Linked DNA regions of Parazoarcus communis. The protein of the gene in region 1 binds, or shares a complex with, the protein of each later gene. Links are inferred from orthologs where the notes say so. Each region holds a gene or a part of one and is shown on either strand. Other genes may lie near its edges. The genes, in order: dsbD and CEW87_RS04465.

Region 1 (9,132 bases):
CTGAGCCTGCAGGAAAAAGGTTTCTCTGCCGCTGCGCTGCATGGCGACATGCACCAGACCCAGCGTAACCGTACCCTCGACCGTCTGCGCCAGGGCCGCATCGGCGTGCTGGTCGCAACCGACGTTGCCGCCCGCGGTATCGACGTTGCCGGCATCAGCCACGTGATCAACTTCGATCCCCCGCGTCAGGCAGAAGACTATGTGCACCGTATCGGCCGTACCGGTCGTGCCGGTCGTGACGGTATCGCGATCACCCTGTCGGGCCCGCGTGAAACCGGCCTGATCCGTGCGATCGAGCGTTTCACCGGTGACCGTCTTGAAGTGCACACCATTCCCGGCATGGAGCCGTCGCCGCGCAAGCCTTCGGGTCCGCGTCCGGCAGGTGCTGGCAATGGTCGCCGCTTCGGTAATGGTGGTGGCTTCGGTCGTCCGGCAGCCGGCAATGGCGAACGCCGTGGCGCGGGTGGTGGCGGCGGTTACGGTGGCCGTGACGGCCATCCGTCCAGCCGCAGCGAGCGCAGCCATGGCGATCGCCGTGACCGCAGCTCGCGCGGCTAAGCCTTCAGGGCTGTTGCCTCAGATGTAAAAAATCCCGCTTCGGCGGGATTTTTTTTGCCTGTGAAGGCGCGATGCGTCGTGAGCCGGGGCGAGGGGCGGGGTGCCCCGCGTCGCCCCGGTCGACCGGGGGTTCAGCCCTTGGCTGCGCGTGCGGCTTCGACTTCTTCAGGACGGATGTTGGCGGCGAGCTTGTCGAGTACGCCGTTGACGAAGCGATGGCCGTCGGTGCCGCCAAAGCCCTTGGCCAGCTCGATGGCTTCGTTGATCACCACGCGGTAGGGCGTTTCGAGGTTGTGCCGCAGTTCGTGTGCGCCCATCAGCAGGATGGCGTGCTCGATCGGCGACAGCTCATTCACCGGGCGGTGGATCAGCTTGGCGAACGAGGCCTGCAGCGACTCGACGTTATCGAGGGTGCCGTGCAGCAGGCTGACGAAGAGTTCGCGGTCGACCTTGTCCAGATTCTCGGTGTCGGCCTCGAGGTGCTTCTGCACCGAGGTCATCGAGTTTCCCGACAGCAGCCACTGGTACACGCCTTGCAGTGCAAGTTCGCGTGCGCGACGACGGGCCATCTTGCTCATGGCAGTACCTTCATCAGATTGGCCATCTCGACCGCCGCACGGGCGCAGTCGCTGCCCTTTTCGTGCGTACGGGCGATGGCCTGGTCGTCGTCCTCGGTAGTGAGCACGCCGTTGGCGATCGGAATGCCGGTATCGAGACCGACACGGGTGATGGCTGCGCCCATCTCGTTCGAAACCAGTTCGAAGTGGTAGGTTTCACCGCGGATGACCGCGCCGAGTGCGATCAGGGCGTCGAACTTGCCGCTGTTGGCGAGCTTCTGCAGCACCAGCGGAATTTCGAGTGCGCCGGGAACGGTGGCGATGCGGATCAGGTCGGGTGCGACGCCAAGCTCGATCAGCTCTGCGGTACAGGCCGACAGCAGGCCTTCGCAAACGTCCTGGTTGAAACGGCTCATGACGACTGCGATACGCAGGCCCTTGCCGTTCAGGTCGTTCTCGTACTCATGGATGTTTTCGTAACGTGGCATGGTTTCGATTCAATATTAGGTTGGTTTGTGGGCGGTGCCACGCATGGCACCCCGCGCAGGTGAAGGGGCGCGGCGCAGGTGCGCTGGCCGCTTCGCTTGCGCTCAGTCCTGGTCGACGAAACCCGTGATCTCGAGGCCGAAGCCGGTCATGCTCGGAATCTTGCGCGGGTTCGATAGCAGCCGCATCTTGCCGACATTGAGCGCACGCAGAATCTGCGCGCCCACGCCGAACAGGCGGGCATCCCATTTCACCGGACGATCCGCGGTACCGGTCAGGCCCGCCAGCAGTTCGCGACCGGACTGGGGGCGGTAAAGCAGCACGATCACGCCGGCGTCGGCCGCAGCAAGCCGTGCCAGCGAGTGATTGACCGGGAAGCTGTGACGATTGCTTTCGGGGTCGAGAAAGTCCACGACCGAGATCGGCTCGTGCACCCGCACCAGGGTCTCGTTCTCGGGGCGGATGTCACCGCGCGACAGGGCGAAATGCACGTCGCCCGAGGTCTTGTCCTCGAATGCGGACAGCAGGAAGGTGCCGTGCACGGTCTCGACTTCCTTCTCGGTGACTTTTTCCACCAGGTGCTCGTTTGCTGCGCGGTACTCGATCAGGTCGCGGATTGCGCCGATCTTGAGACCGTGCTCCTTGGCGAACTCGATCAGATCCGGCAGGCGGGCCATGGTGCCGTCGTCCTTGAGGATCTCGCAGATCACCGATGCGGGTTCGACGCCCGCGAGGTGTGCGAGATCGCAACCGGCTTCGGTGTGGCCGGCACGGATCAGCACGCCACCCTTCTGGGCGGTGAGCGGGAAGATGTGGCCCGGCATCACGATATCGTCAGGTGTGGCATGGCGGGCCACGGCAACCTGTACGGTGCGGGCGCGGTCATGGGCCGAAATGCCGGTGGTGACGCCGGTGGCGGCTTCGATCGAGGTGGTGAAGGCGGTGCCGTGCGGGGTGCGGTTGTCGCGCACCATCTGTTGCAGCCCGAGCTGGCGGCAGCGCTCTTCGGTGAGCGTCAGGCAGATCAGGCCACGGCCGTAACGGGCCATGAAGTTGATGGCTTCAGGGGTGACGAATTCGGCTGCCATCACGAGGTCACCCTCGTTCTCGCGGTCCTCTTCGTCGACGAGGATCACCATCTTGCCGGCCTTGATCTCGGCGATGATGTCGGAAATCGGAGCGAGTGCGCTCATTTGGGGTCCTTTCCAGTGTCAGGCTTGTTGCGCCTGCTCTTCTTCGGTGCGCCAGGCGAGCATGCGCTCGACGTAGCGGGCAATGAGGTCGATTTCCAGATTGACCCGGCTTCCAGCCTTCAGGTGCTTGAGGTTGGTCACCTCGACCGTGTGCGGAATCAGGTTGATCGAGAAATCACGATGTTCGACCCGGTTGACGGTCAGGCTGACGCCATTGACCGTGATCGAGCCCTTTTTGGCGATGTAGCCGGCAATCGCAGCCGGCGCGCGGATCACGAGCTCGTGGCTTTCGCCGACCGGCTCGAACTTCACCACTTCGCCCACGCCATCGACGTGGCCGGTTACCAGGTGACCGCCAAGACGGTCGGCCATGCGCAGCGCCTTCTCCAGGTTCACCTCGCCACCGGGCTGATCCAGCCCCACGGTGCAGTTCAGCGTCTCGCGCGAAACGTCGAACTTCACCTTGGCGCCATCGCGTGCAATCACGGTGAGGCACACGCCACTGTTGGCGATGCTGTCACCGACAATCACGTCTTCAAGGTCGAGTCCGCGGGTGTCTACGGTCAGCCGCACGCCGTCAGCGAGGGCTTCGATGTGTTCAATGCGGCCGACTGCCGCGACGATGCCTGAGAACATGAAGGGACTGAAGGAAAAGGGGAAAAGCGGGATTGTAGGCGAAACCGGCGGCTTCGGCGCGATTCGGGCTGCCCTTCGCCCCCCGGGATCTGTCCGCCAAGGCCTTTCGGCAAGGGAATTCCGGGCGTCCACTCGCCCCCGTTCGCGCCTGCAGAAACGGCTTGTGCAGGGGCATCAGCGGGCGCGATCGAGCACTTCGGCAAAGGCCTGCGCCGGCATGAATCCGACCACACGCAAACCGTCACGCTCCTTGCCTGCAGGGTCGAAAAAGATGATGCCGGGTGGCCCGAACAGGCCGAAGCGCTTGAGCAGCGCCTTGTGTTCGTCGTTGTTGTCGGTGACGTCGGCCTTGAGCAGCAGCATCTGGCTCATGCGTCCGGCCACTTGCGGGTCGGAGAAGGTGAAGCGCTCCATCTCCTTGCACGAGACGCACCAGTCGGCGTAGAAATCGAGCATCACCGGGCGGTCTGTGGCTGCGAGGCGGGCGTCGAGCTCGGCAATCGATCCGACCTTCTCGAAGGCCGGTGCGGGTGCCGTGGCAGCGGCTTCGGCGCGGAGGACGGCCAGCGGTTGCAGCGGATCGCGCGAGCCGGCCATGGCGCCCACCAGCATGGCTGCACCGCCGATCAGCAGCATCACGCCCACACCTTTCCAGAAACGCTGCCAGCCCTTGGCGCCGGGCGGCAGGGGGTCGATGGCGTGCAGGAAAATGCCCGAGAACAACAGCAGCGCTGCCCACGCAAGCATGCTGGCCAGCGCGGGCAGCACCGGCATCAGCATCCACACCGCAACCGCCAGCAAGAGTACGCCGAAGGCTTTCTTGATACCTTCCATCCACGGCCCCGTCCTGGGCAGAACCGAACGTGCAGCGAGACCCACAGCGAGCAGCGGCATGCCCATGCCAAGCGCCATCACGAACAGCGCAAAGCCGCCGAGCACCGCGTCGCCCGTCTGCGCGATGTAGAGCAGGGCCCCCGCCAGCGGGGCGGCCACACAGGGGCCGACGATCAGTGCCGAGAGCACGCCCATCACCGCCACGCCACCGAGGTGGCCGCCCTTGTTGTGACTGGCGGTATCGGCCAGTTTGCTCTGCAGCGACGACGGCAGCTGCAGTTCGTAGAAGCCGAACATCGACAGCGACAGCGCAACGAACACCAGCGCAAAGCTCGACAGCACCCAGACGTTCTGCAATGCGGCCGACAGCAATGTGCCGGTGAGGCCGGCGGCCACGCCGGCGGCGGCATAGGTGACCGCCATGCCCAGCACGTAGGCGAGCGACAGCATGAAGGCGCGGCCGCGCGAGATGTGATGACCGTGACCGACGATGATGCCCGACAGGATGGGGATCATCGGGAAGGTGCAGGGGGTGAAGGCCAGCAGCAGCCCGAAGCCGAAGAAGCTCGCCAGCACCAGCGGGATGCTTGCATTCCTGAGCAGGCCGGCGATGCGGCCGCTCTCGTCGCCGCTGACCGCAGATGCTGCGCCGGATGCCGTTGCGGCCGGTGTCGACGCCGCATTCGGCGCCTGGTCGAGCGCACGTTGCAGCAGGCTGTTGCCCGCCGGTGCGGCGCTCGTGGTGAGATCGATGTCGGCCGATTGCGGGGTGGGCGGATAGCAGATGCCGCCGTCCCAGCAGCCCTGACTGCTCACATGGAGAACGAAGCGCTTGACGTCGGCCGGTGCGGTGACCGGCAGCAGGATGCGCAGCTCACCGCGATAGGTTTCGACTTCGCCGAAGAACTCGTCCTGCTTGATCTTGCCGGGCGGACGGTCGGGTTCGCCCAGCACCACGCTCGCCGGCTCGGCATCGAAACGGAACTTGCTGCCGTAAAGGTAGTAATCGGGCGCCACGTCGAACACGACTTCGACCGTTTGCGGGTCGAGTGCGCGGGCCGTCATCGCAAAGGCCTTTTCCGGTTCGATGGGATCGGCGGCCTGGCCGGGCAGGGAAAACAGGCTCGCCAGCAGGGCGAGCAGGATCAGCAGACGTTGCATCGTGTTCTTTTCGTGTCAGGAGGCAGGCGCGTCGGGCGCGGTTTCGTTCTCGATCCAGCCGAGGTAGGCGGCAAGGCCAAGCTCGATAGGGACTGCAACAATCTCGGGAAGTTCGTAAGGGTGTGCTTCGACGATCGCCGCCTCGAGTGCGGCGTAGCACGCGGCCGTGGTCTTGATCAGCATCGGCACCTCGGTGCTGCGCTCGGTTTCTCCCTGCCAGCGATACACCGATGTGCAGGGGGCAAGGATGTTGACGCAGGCGGCTAGGCGCTGCGCGACCAGTCGCTCGGCGAGCGCCTCGGCCGCAGGCTGGTCGGGCAGGTTGGTGAGGACGATGAGGTTCGGAGTCATGTCGGGGATCGTGCGGGAGCGTGAGCGCCATTATCGCGGAGTCGCGGCGATCGCGGCTTGCCTTCAGTCAATTCGGCAGCGATCGCGTCACGTCGATGCGCTTGTCACGGCAAGGGCTGAATGCGGCCCGCGAGTTCGAGCTCGTCGCCAGCGATGCGCATGATGATGAGTTCGCCCGAAACCGGATAGACCCCGCTCAGCGCCGTGATGTTCACCTGATGCGTGACCAGGATCAGTGGTCCTGCTGCGGTGTCCGCGTCCCGCACCAGGGCGCGCACGGCGGCACTGCGCTCCGCAGCCTGATCGCGCTCGTTGAAGAAGGAGTCCAGCGCCGGCGTCGGAATGACCGGGCCGAGGCCGAGCAGGCGCGCGGTGTCGAGGCAGCGGCACCAGCGACTCGAGTGGAGGGTGGCGCGGGTGATGCCCTGCGCGCGCAAGCGTTCGCCGGTAGCGGTGGCCTGAGCGCGCCCCGCGGGGGAGAGGTTGCGCTGGGTGCTGCAGTCCCCGAGCACGAAGCCCGCCGGGTCTCCGATGCCGGGGGCGGGCGCATGGCGCATCAGCGCTACATGTCCGCCCGCACGGAGGGCCGCCCAGAGGGATTCGTCATCGGCGATCGCCCCTGTGCTGAACAGCAACAACAGGCAGGTCATCAGGCTTCTCATGCCGGTCTCCATTCTCGCGTTTCACGTGAGGCGCTGTGCGGGCACGCCGCAAGGCCATGCTGGGTCCGACGGACGCCGGGTTTGCGCCTGATCAAGCCTGCACCGTTAAGCCCAAGGTAGAATCCACGAGCGCGCACCAGAGCGCGTAGAGCAATGCTGAAGGCAGCGGAACGATGTTTTGGCTCTATGTCTAAAGTTATAAATTTCGATGACATGTTCAGGGCTGTTGATTGTCAGGAGAGTGTTGATGTTTCATACGAATGCCAGGCAGTTTCTGGCCTTGGCCTGCTGCCTGTTCATGCTTGGCGGACTGCCGCTATCGTCGTTCGGCGCGGCAGATGCGGTTGCGGCAGACAAACTGGTTGCGCAACTGCAAAGCAGTCCGGCTGATCTGCAGGCGGCGCAGGCCGAGGGCAGGAAGTCCTCGGCATTCTGCGCAAACTGCCACGGCGAGACTGGCATGAGCCGCTATCCCGAAGTCCCCAATCTGGCCGCTCAGCATCCCGACTATCTGCTCAGGCAGATCGATGCCTTTCTGACCGGCAAGCGCAAGAATGAGTTCATGCAGGGCCTGATGAAAGTGCTCAGCGAACGCGACAAGGCAGCCGTTGCGCTTTTTTACGCGGCCGCTCCGGTGCAGCCCGCGACTGCGCCCGGCCCCCGTGCCGGGGAGGGTGAGGCCTACTTTGCCAGGCTGTGCGCGCGCTGCCACCGCGACGATGCACGCGGTGGCGACACGTTTCCCCGTCTGGCCGGGCAGCAGCGCGAATATATCCGCCTCAGTCTGACGCGCTATCTGACGCAGTCGGGAGAACGTTTCTACGCACCGATGACGGCAGCCGTCACCCAACTCGGCAAGGACAACATCGATGCGGTCGCCGACTACCTCTCCGGGCTGAAGTAGGAGTCGCCTACAATGGTGCTGCATTCTCCGTTATGGGATGCGCGGGCCGCTTCAGGCAATCCGTTACGGCATGTGCCGCACATTCGGCCTGTGAATCAAACGCCGAAACCGGCTTGGAACAATGAAACAAGATGCCGCACAGAATCTGACGCAGGACCGGCGGATACGATCGCTGCTTCTTGCACTTGCATTCGGACTCGCGTCCCATGGCAGTACCGTGTCTGCCGCAGGGGCTGATGAGTTCGAGCTTGCCGAGTTGTCACTCGACGATCTGTTGCGAATCGAAGTCGTGGGCGCGACGCGCTACGCGCAGCCCTTGTCCGACACCCCCGCCTCGGTCACCGTCATTGGCGCTGACGAACTGCGGAACCAGGGCTATCGCAATCTCGGTGAGGCGCTTTCCACCGTGCGCGGCGTGTTTACGTCCGGCGACCAGAACTATACGTACCTCGGCGTCAGAGGCTTCAACCGCTCCGGCGATTACAACTCCCGCGTGCTGCTGGTCACCGACGGCGCCCGGCGCAACGACGCACTTTTCGATCAGGCCCTGATCGGCAATGAGTCTCCGGTCGAGATCGACTGGATCAAGCGCCTCGAGTTCGTGTCCGGTCCATCCTCGGCTGTATATGGGGGCAACGCGCTGTTCGGGATCATCAACCTGGTGATGCTCGATGGTAGTGATGTCAATGGCACGCGGGTCAGTGTCGATGCGGGTAGCGGGCAGAGCCGGCGCGTCGGTGTGGTCGCCGGCCAGCGCATGGAGGGCGGGGGCGACTGGTTCCTCGGCTTCGCCGCCTACGGTGCCGAGGGCAAGGACCGCTACTACCAGGAATACGACAGCGGCCCGAGCGATGGCTGGGCGCGCGGCCTCGATGGTGAGCACTACCACAAGATCTATGGCAAGTTGAGACTTGGCAACTGGCGTCTGCTGGGCAGCTTCTCGACGCGCGACAAGGCGATGCCGGGCGCGCCATTCGGCACGGTGTTCGGCGAACCCGGCAGCGAGATCCTCGACCGCAGCTCGCTGCTCGAACTGTCCTACGATGACACCCTGAGCACCGGGTGGCAGCAGCATTTTTCGGTCTTCAGCGGTGCCTACCTTTACCAGGGTGATTACCGCTACGTGGGCGGGGTTGCGAATCGTGACGAGGCTGTTGCCGACTGGAGCGGACTGAACTACCGGCTGAACGGAACTGCAGGCGAAAGTCACCGCTGGATGCTCGGTACCGAAGCGCAGTGGAACACCACCCTGAAGCAGCGCAATTTCGATCGGGAGCCCTACACTGAGGTCCTGAACACCAACGATCCCTCAAGCACGTTCGGCGTGTTCGTGCAGGACGAATGGCGCTTCCACCCGCAGTGGCTGCTCAATCTGAGCCTGCGTCACGACAAGCACAGCGACTACGCCGCCATCATTTCGCCCCGGATTGCGCTGATCTACCAGCCCGACCGGGACCTGACCCTGAGAGCGGCCTACATGCATTCGTATCGGCCGCCCAATGCCTACGAACGCTACTACGTCGACGGGGTGTTGCAGAAGGCGAATCCGGACCTCGATCCAGAGCGGATCCGCAGCGTCGAGCTCGCGGCCGATGTTCGCCTCGGTCGCAGCGGCAGGGCTGGCGTCAGTATTTATCGCAACGTCATCTACGACATGATCGGCGAGCAGCTCGACGCGAACGACGGCATGTGGGCCTATGCCAATCTGCCGCGAGTGCGGGTTCATGGCGTCGAAGTTGATGCCGAACACAGCTGGTCGGGCGGGTATGTGCTTCGCGGCAGCCTTGCAT
Region 2 (5,399 bases), 740 kb from region 1 along the record:
GATGCTGCGCATTCGCATTCCGCGCTCGGAGCCGGTCATCCCCGAGATCAGCGCCAACAAGTACGCGCTCAACATCCGCTTCATGCTGCCCGAAACCGTCGTCCGGCCACGGGTTGCCGAGCGCGACATCCCCTTTGAACTGACCTTCTGCAGCCTGTGAACAAACCCGACTCAGCACCCCGCATGGTCCGCTGTCCGCAGTGCGGAAAGATGACCGAATGGCGCACCGAAAACCGGTTCCGCCCCTTCTGCTCGGAACGCTGCAAACAGCTCGACCTCGGCGCATGGGCGTCGGAAAGCTATCGCGTCCCGACCTCCCCGCCGGACGCCGGCGAAGACACGCAGTCCTAGTCGCGGCGCGGCGTGCGCCAGCAGGACCGGATCGCCGCCACACCATGTGCCCCGGCAAGACGGGCATCCGTCATGTCGGCGTCGTCCAGCCCGCCCAGGGCGAACACCGGCATCGGCAGGTCTGCACGCAGCGCGGCAAATGCATCCCACCCCAAGCCAGGCTGCCCGGGATGGCTGAGCGTTTCCTTCACCGGCCCCAGCAGCACGTAGTCGAGCTCCAGCGCCGCGGCCCGCTCAAGCTCCTCGCGGCTGTGACATGAGGCCCCAACCCACTCGAACGCCGGTCGCTGCGTCAGTTCCGCGAGCCGGCGGGCGGGCAGATGCAGCCCGTCCGCACCCGACTCTTCAGCCAGGGCCTCGTCATCATTGATCACCACCAGTGCGCCGACCGCATGGGCGCGACGCACGACCTCTGTTGCAAACGCCCGCCGCTCGCGCGCGTCCAGCCCCGCTTCGCGCACCTGCACCATCCCGAGCCCCTGCACCAGCGCCTGATCCAGCGCATCGAGCTGGGCGCCAACGCCCATCGCTGCAGCACAGGTGATTCCCATCCTGCGTGGCAGACGCAGCGCCTTCAGGATCGGACCGTTCGCGGGCAGCATCGGCGAACGGTCGACATGCCCCGGTCGCACCCAGGCCAGGGCGCTGTGCACATGATCGTTTACTGCGCCCTGCCACTGCGGCACTTCAAAGAAGTGCAGCCGCACATGCGCGTGCTCATAGGCGTGCTCCCTGACCAGCCACGGATAGAGGCGCTCGACACGGATACCGAGTTCCTCATCGAGCTCTCGCTTCAGCGCATCCGCCGGCGATTCGCCCGCCTCGACCTTGCCACCGGGAAACTCCCAGTAACCCGGATAGAAGGTTCCGGGCGCACGCTGTCCGATGAGGAAACTGCCATCGTCACGCGTAATGACGCCGGCCGCCACGTTGACCACCTTCCTCGACATCACTCAGTCCTCCAGCTGGCCCGCGTAATCCCGGGCAAACTGCCAGGCCACCCGACCCGATCGCGAACCGCGCATCAAGGCCCACTGCAGCGCCTCCTGGCGGGCAGCGGCCAGCTTGCGCTTGGGAACACCAAAGACGCGGAGCCAGTGCGCAACGATGTCGAGATATTCATCCTGAGCGAAGGGATAAAAGGAGATCCAGAGGCCGAAGCGCTCGGACAGCGACACTTTCTCCTCCACCGCCTCACCGGGGTGAACCTCGCCGTCCACATGCCGCGCCTGAAGGTTCTCGTCGTGATACTCGGGCATCAGGTGGCGACGGTTGGATGTCGCGTACAGCAGCACATTATCGGCCACTGCAGAAACGGAACCGTCGAGCACGCTCTTGAGCGCTTTGTACGCCCCTTCCCCTTCTTCGAACGAAAGGTCGTCGCAGAACACGATGAAACGCTCGGGACGACCGGCCAGCATCTCCATGATCTCGGGCAGATCCGTCAGATCGGCCTTGTCCACCTCGACGACGCGCAGTCCCTGGTCGCCGTACTCGTTGAGCAATGCCTTGATCAGCGAGGACTTGCCGGTGCCACGCGCGCCGGTCAGAAGCACGTTGTTGGCGCGCTTACCGGCGAGAAACTGTCGCGTATTGCGATCGATGCGCGCTTTCTGATCATCGATGTCCTGCAGATCCTTCAGACGAATCCCGTGCGGCACGCCCACGGCCTGCAAACTCCCGCGCCCATGACGCCGCCGCCACAGGAAGGCGTGCGCCGCGCTCCAGTCGGGTGGCGCTGCCGGTCCCGGCAGAATGCCCTCCAGCCGCTCAAGCACCCGCTCCGCCCTGCAGATGAGGGCACTCAGTTCATTCATTTCCATCGTCTTCGTCCATTCTGTTCTTGCGGCGCGGCAAGGTCGCCCACACGATGATCAGTAACAACAACAGGGCAAGCCCCGCTTCAAGGAAAATGACCCACATCCCATGCCTCTGTGCGTTACAGCCCGGTTACCGGATTCGGAAGCTGACCCCGGTATACTGCGGGGCCGGATGCCCCGAGTTTAACCGATCCCCATCATGAGCCAGGCCCATCACCGCCTTCCGCGACACCTCGCAACCGCCACGCTTGCAGCCCTTCTTGCCGCCTGCGCGACACCGCCACAACCGGCACCGACACCGGTAACGGAAGCGAAACCGCAGGCCTGTGTGCGGACACAGGCCTGTCCGGCCTGCCCTGCATGCCCGCCCCCCGGCGCAACTGCCCCGACGCCCGCCCCGAGTCCGGCGCCCGCTCCCGTGCCCCCACAAGCGCCGCCCGCAGGCCAGACCGGCGCGATGAGCATGGCGACCTGGGCGCAACTCCCCGGCTGGGCCGAAGACGATCACGCCGCCGCGTGGCCAGCCTTCCGCGAGTCCTGCGGGACGCTCTCCCGCCGCAATGACTGGAAGGCCGTCTGTGCGCTTGGCGCACGACTGCCCGCCAGTCCCTCAACCAATCAGGTCAAGGCTTTCTTTGAACAGCACTTCACCCCATGGCGTTCGCAGAACGCCGACGGCTCCGACACCGGACTGGTAACCGGCTACTACGAACCCCTTATCAAGGGCAGTCGGGTCCGTTCAGCGCAGAGCCGGTGGCCGATCCACGCCCCACCCGACGACATGCTGACCATCGATCTCGCCAGCGTCTACCCGGAGCTCAAATCGCTGCGCCTGCGCGGCCGGCTCGTCGGCAACAAGGTCGTGCCGTACTGGACGCGCGCCGAACTGGAGCAGCGCCAGGAGCTCCTTGCCCCGAAGATTCTGCTGTGGGCAGACGATCCGATCGACCTGTTCTTCCTGCAGGTGCAGGGCTCTGGCCGCGTCGAGCTTCCCGACGGCAGCCGGCTCCGCATCGGTTACGCGGATCAGAACGGACACCCGTATCAATCCATCGGTCGCTGGCTCGTCAGTCAGGGCGAACTGTCGCTCGACAAGGCCTCGATGGAAGGCATCCGGCAGTGGGCGCGGGACAATCCCGCCCGCCTCGGCGAGTTGCTCAACAGCAACCCGAGCTATGTCTTCTTCCGCGAACTTCCCGCCAGCACCAGCGGCCCAATCGGCGCCCTCGGGGTCCCTATCACGGAGGAGCGGAGCATCGCCATCGACCCCGCCTACATTCCCCTGGGGGCACCTGTCTTCCTCGCTACCACATGGCCGTACAGCAACCGCACGCTGAACCGGCTCGTGCTGGCACAGGACACTGGCAGTGCGATCAAGGGGCCGGTACGGGCGGACTACTTCTGGGGTTTTGGTGCGCAGGCCGGCACACAGGCCGGAAAGATGCGGCAGAACGGCCGGATCTGGGTATTGCTCCCGAACGGGGTGAAACCAGCGAATGCGCTGGGTAAAGGCTGATTACGGCAGGGGGCGGCCTTGCACCGCCCCCTGCTCCGATCACTTGGCTGCGATCGCGCCAATCGCCTTTTCCAGTTCTGCTGCCGGCACATAACCGCCGATGCGGCTGCCGTTGGACAGGAAGATCGTCGGCGTGCCGTTGATCTTCAGCTTCTGCCCCAGCGCGACGTTGCGATCGATCACACCCGTGTCGCAGTCCGCCGTTGCCGGCACCTTCGCGTCGACAATCCAGTCGCTCCAGGCTTTTGCCTTGTCCTTAGCACACCAGATATCACGCGACTTGGTCGTCGAATCGGGACTCAGGATCGGATACAGGAAGGTATAGACGGTCACGTCCTTCATCTGCGCGAGTTCCTTTCCGAGCCGTTTGCAGTAGCCGCAGTTCGGATCCTCGAAGGTGGCGATCACCCGCTTCCCGTTGCCTTTGACGTGCTTGATGGCCTGATCGAGCGGAAGCGTCGAAAAGTCGATGGCCGAAAGCTGGTTGAGCCGAAGCTGGGTCATGTCGCGACGGGTTTGAGCATCGATCACACGACCATCGACAATGAAGCTGACCTTTTCATCGGTGTACACGAGCTCGCCGCTCTTGAGCACAACTTCATAAAGCCCGGCGTATGGGGTACGCGCAACAGACTCGACTGCAGGCGCACCGACGAAGGCCTCCATACCTTTGCGCACGGAAGCTTCATCGGCATGCGCACCAGCGCCAAACAGGGACAGGCTCAGTGCAAGCGGAAGCGCACGGGCAAGGCCGGGAAAAGAAAACATCAGGATCTCCAGGAGTTAGAACTTTCCACTTACCGCGTATCGGGTGAGTGCGTTGGTTATGACCGGCAAACGATCGGTGAGGTTCATCCCGACATTGCGCAGCAAGGCCGACGCGGGATTACGACTCGCAAAGAGGCGGTTCAGGCCGTGGGTCGCATACTGCAGGAGGAAGGGTTCCTCTGCGCGCGCTCTGGCATAGCGCCGCAATACGCCATGGTCTCCGGCGCCCTGCCACGGCTTCAGCTCACCGAGCAGACTGGCAAGCATCCGGGCATCCTGGAAACCAAGATTGATGCCATGGCCGGAAAGGGGGTGGATGGCATGTGCGGCATCGCCGATCAGCGCGACGCGACGGCCGATCATGCTTTCGACCCGCATCAGCCGAAGTGGGAACGCGGCACGCGGCGACTCCATTTCAAACCGCCCGAGCCGCCGTCCACCGGCATCCGCGACCCGCTCGCAGAAGGACTCGTCGCTCATCGACATCAGATCGGCGGCGACGGCATCCGGGGCAGACCAGACGATTGAAATGCGATTGCCGGGCAAGGGCAACCACGCAAGCACGCCGTCGTCCCTGAACCATTGAAACGCAGTGCGCCGATGTTCTTGCTCGCAGCTCAGGTTGGCGACGACACCCATCTCGTCATACGCCTTCACGCTTGCCTTGATCCCCGACTGCTGGCGCACCCAGGAATCGCGTCCGTCGGCACCGACTAACAGCGCAGCGCTCAAGCGTCGTCCGTCATCGAGCACCAGCCTGGCTTCGGACTCGCTCACGTCGAGCGCGCCAGGATGCGCGGGCGCAAAGACCGTGACGTTGTGCTGGCGCTTGAGACTCTCCCACAGTTCGCAGTGAATCAGGCTTGACTCACCAATCCAGGCAAGTTCGGATAGCCCGCTCTGATAAGCGGAAAACTTTACGCAGCCATTGCCGTCGCCCTTGA

What was found.
Region 2: the proteins of dsbD (region 1) and CEW87_RS04465 are in contact, whole or in part, in a crystal structure (PDB 1JZD), measured with the Escherichia coli proteins. The link is inferred for Parazoarcus communis from one-to-one orthologs.

What each region holds. Positions count from the first base shown.
Region 1 is NZ_CP022188.1:1,697,795-1,706,926, forward strand. The notes cover bases 3,016-5,887. They hold dsbD (protein-disulfide reductase DsbD), read right to left. Parts: upstream 5,426-5,887; coding sequence 3,605-5,425; downstream 3,016-3,604. Other genes in these bases: CEW87_RS07750 (riboflavin synthase), read right to left, coding at 3,016-3,430; cutA (divalent-cation tolerance protein CutA), read right to left, coding at 5,441-5,776; CEW87_RS07765 (histidine phosphatase family protein), read right to left, coding at 5,881-5,887. In the rest of the region: CEW87_RS07730 (DEAD/DEAH box helicase), read left to right, coding at 1-558; transcription antitermination factor NusB, read right to left, coding at 690-1,136; ribH (6,7-dimethyl-8-ribityllumazine synthase), read right to left, coding at 1,133-1,603; ribBA (bifunctional 3,4-dihydroxy-2-butanone-4-phosphate synthase/GTP cyclohydrolase II), read right to left, coding at 1,706-2,794; more of CEW87_RS07750, read right to left, coding at 2,813-3,015; more of CEW87_RS07765, read right to left, coding at 5,888-6,438; CEW87_RS07770 (c-type cytochrome), read left to right, coding at 6,686-7,342; CEW87_RS07775 (TonB-dependent receptor plug domain-containing protein), read left to right, coding at 7,464-9,132. UniProt on the Escherichia coli protein: Required to facilitate the formation of correct disulfide bonds in some periplasmic proteins and for the assembly of the periplasmic c-type cytochromes.
Region 2 is NZ_CP022188.1:954,809-960,207, forward strand. What follows is about bases 2,592-5,399. They hold CEW87_RS04465 (DsbC family protein), read right to left. Parts: upstream 4,456-5,399; coding sequence 3,727-4,455; downstream 2,592-3,726. Other genes in these bases: CEW87_RS04460 (murein transglycosylase A), read left to right, coding at 2,592-3,687; CEW87_RS04470 (UbiH/UbiF family hydroxylase), read right to left, coding at 4,471-5,399. Also shown: cell division protein ZapD, read left to right, coding at 1-160; CEW87_RS04445 (DNA gyrase inhibitor YacG), read left to right, coding at 184-351; CEW87_RS04450 (Nudix family hydrolase), read right to left, coding at 348-1,301; CEW87_RS04455 (ATP-binding protein), read right to left, coding at 1,305-2,168; more of CEW87_RS04460, read left to right, coding at 2,590-2,591. UniProt on the Escherichia coli protein: Acts as a disulfide isomerase, interacting with incorrectly folded proteins to correct non-native disulfide bonds.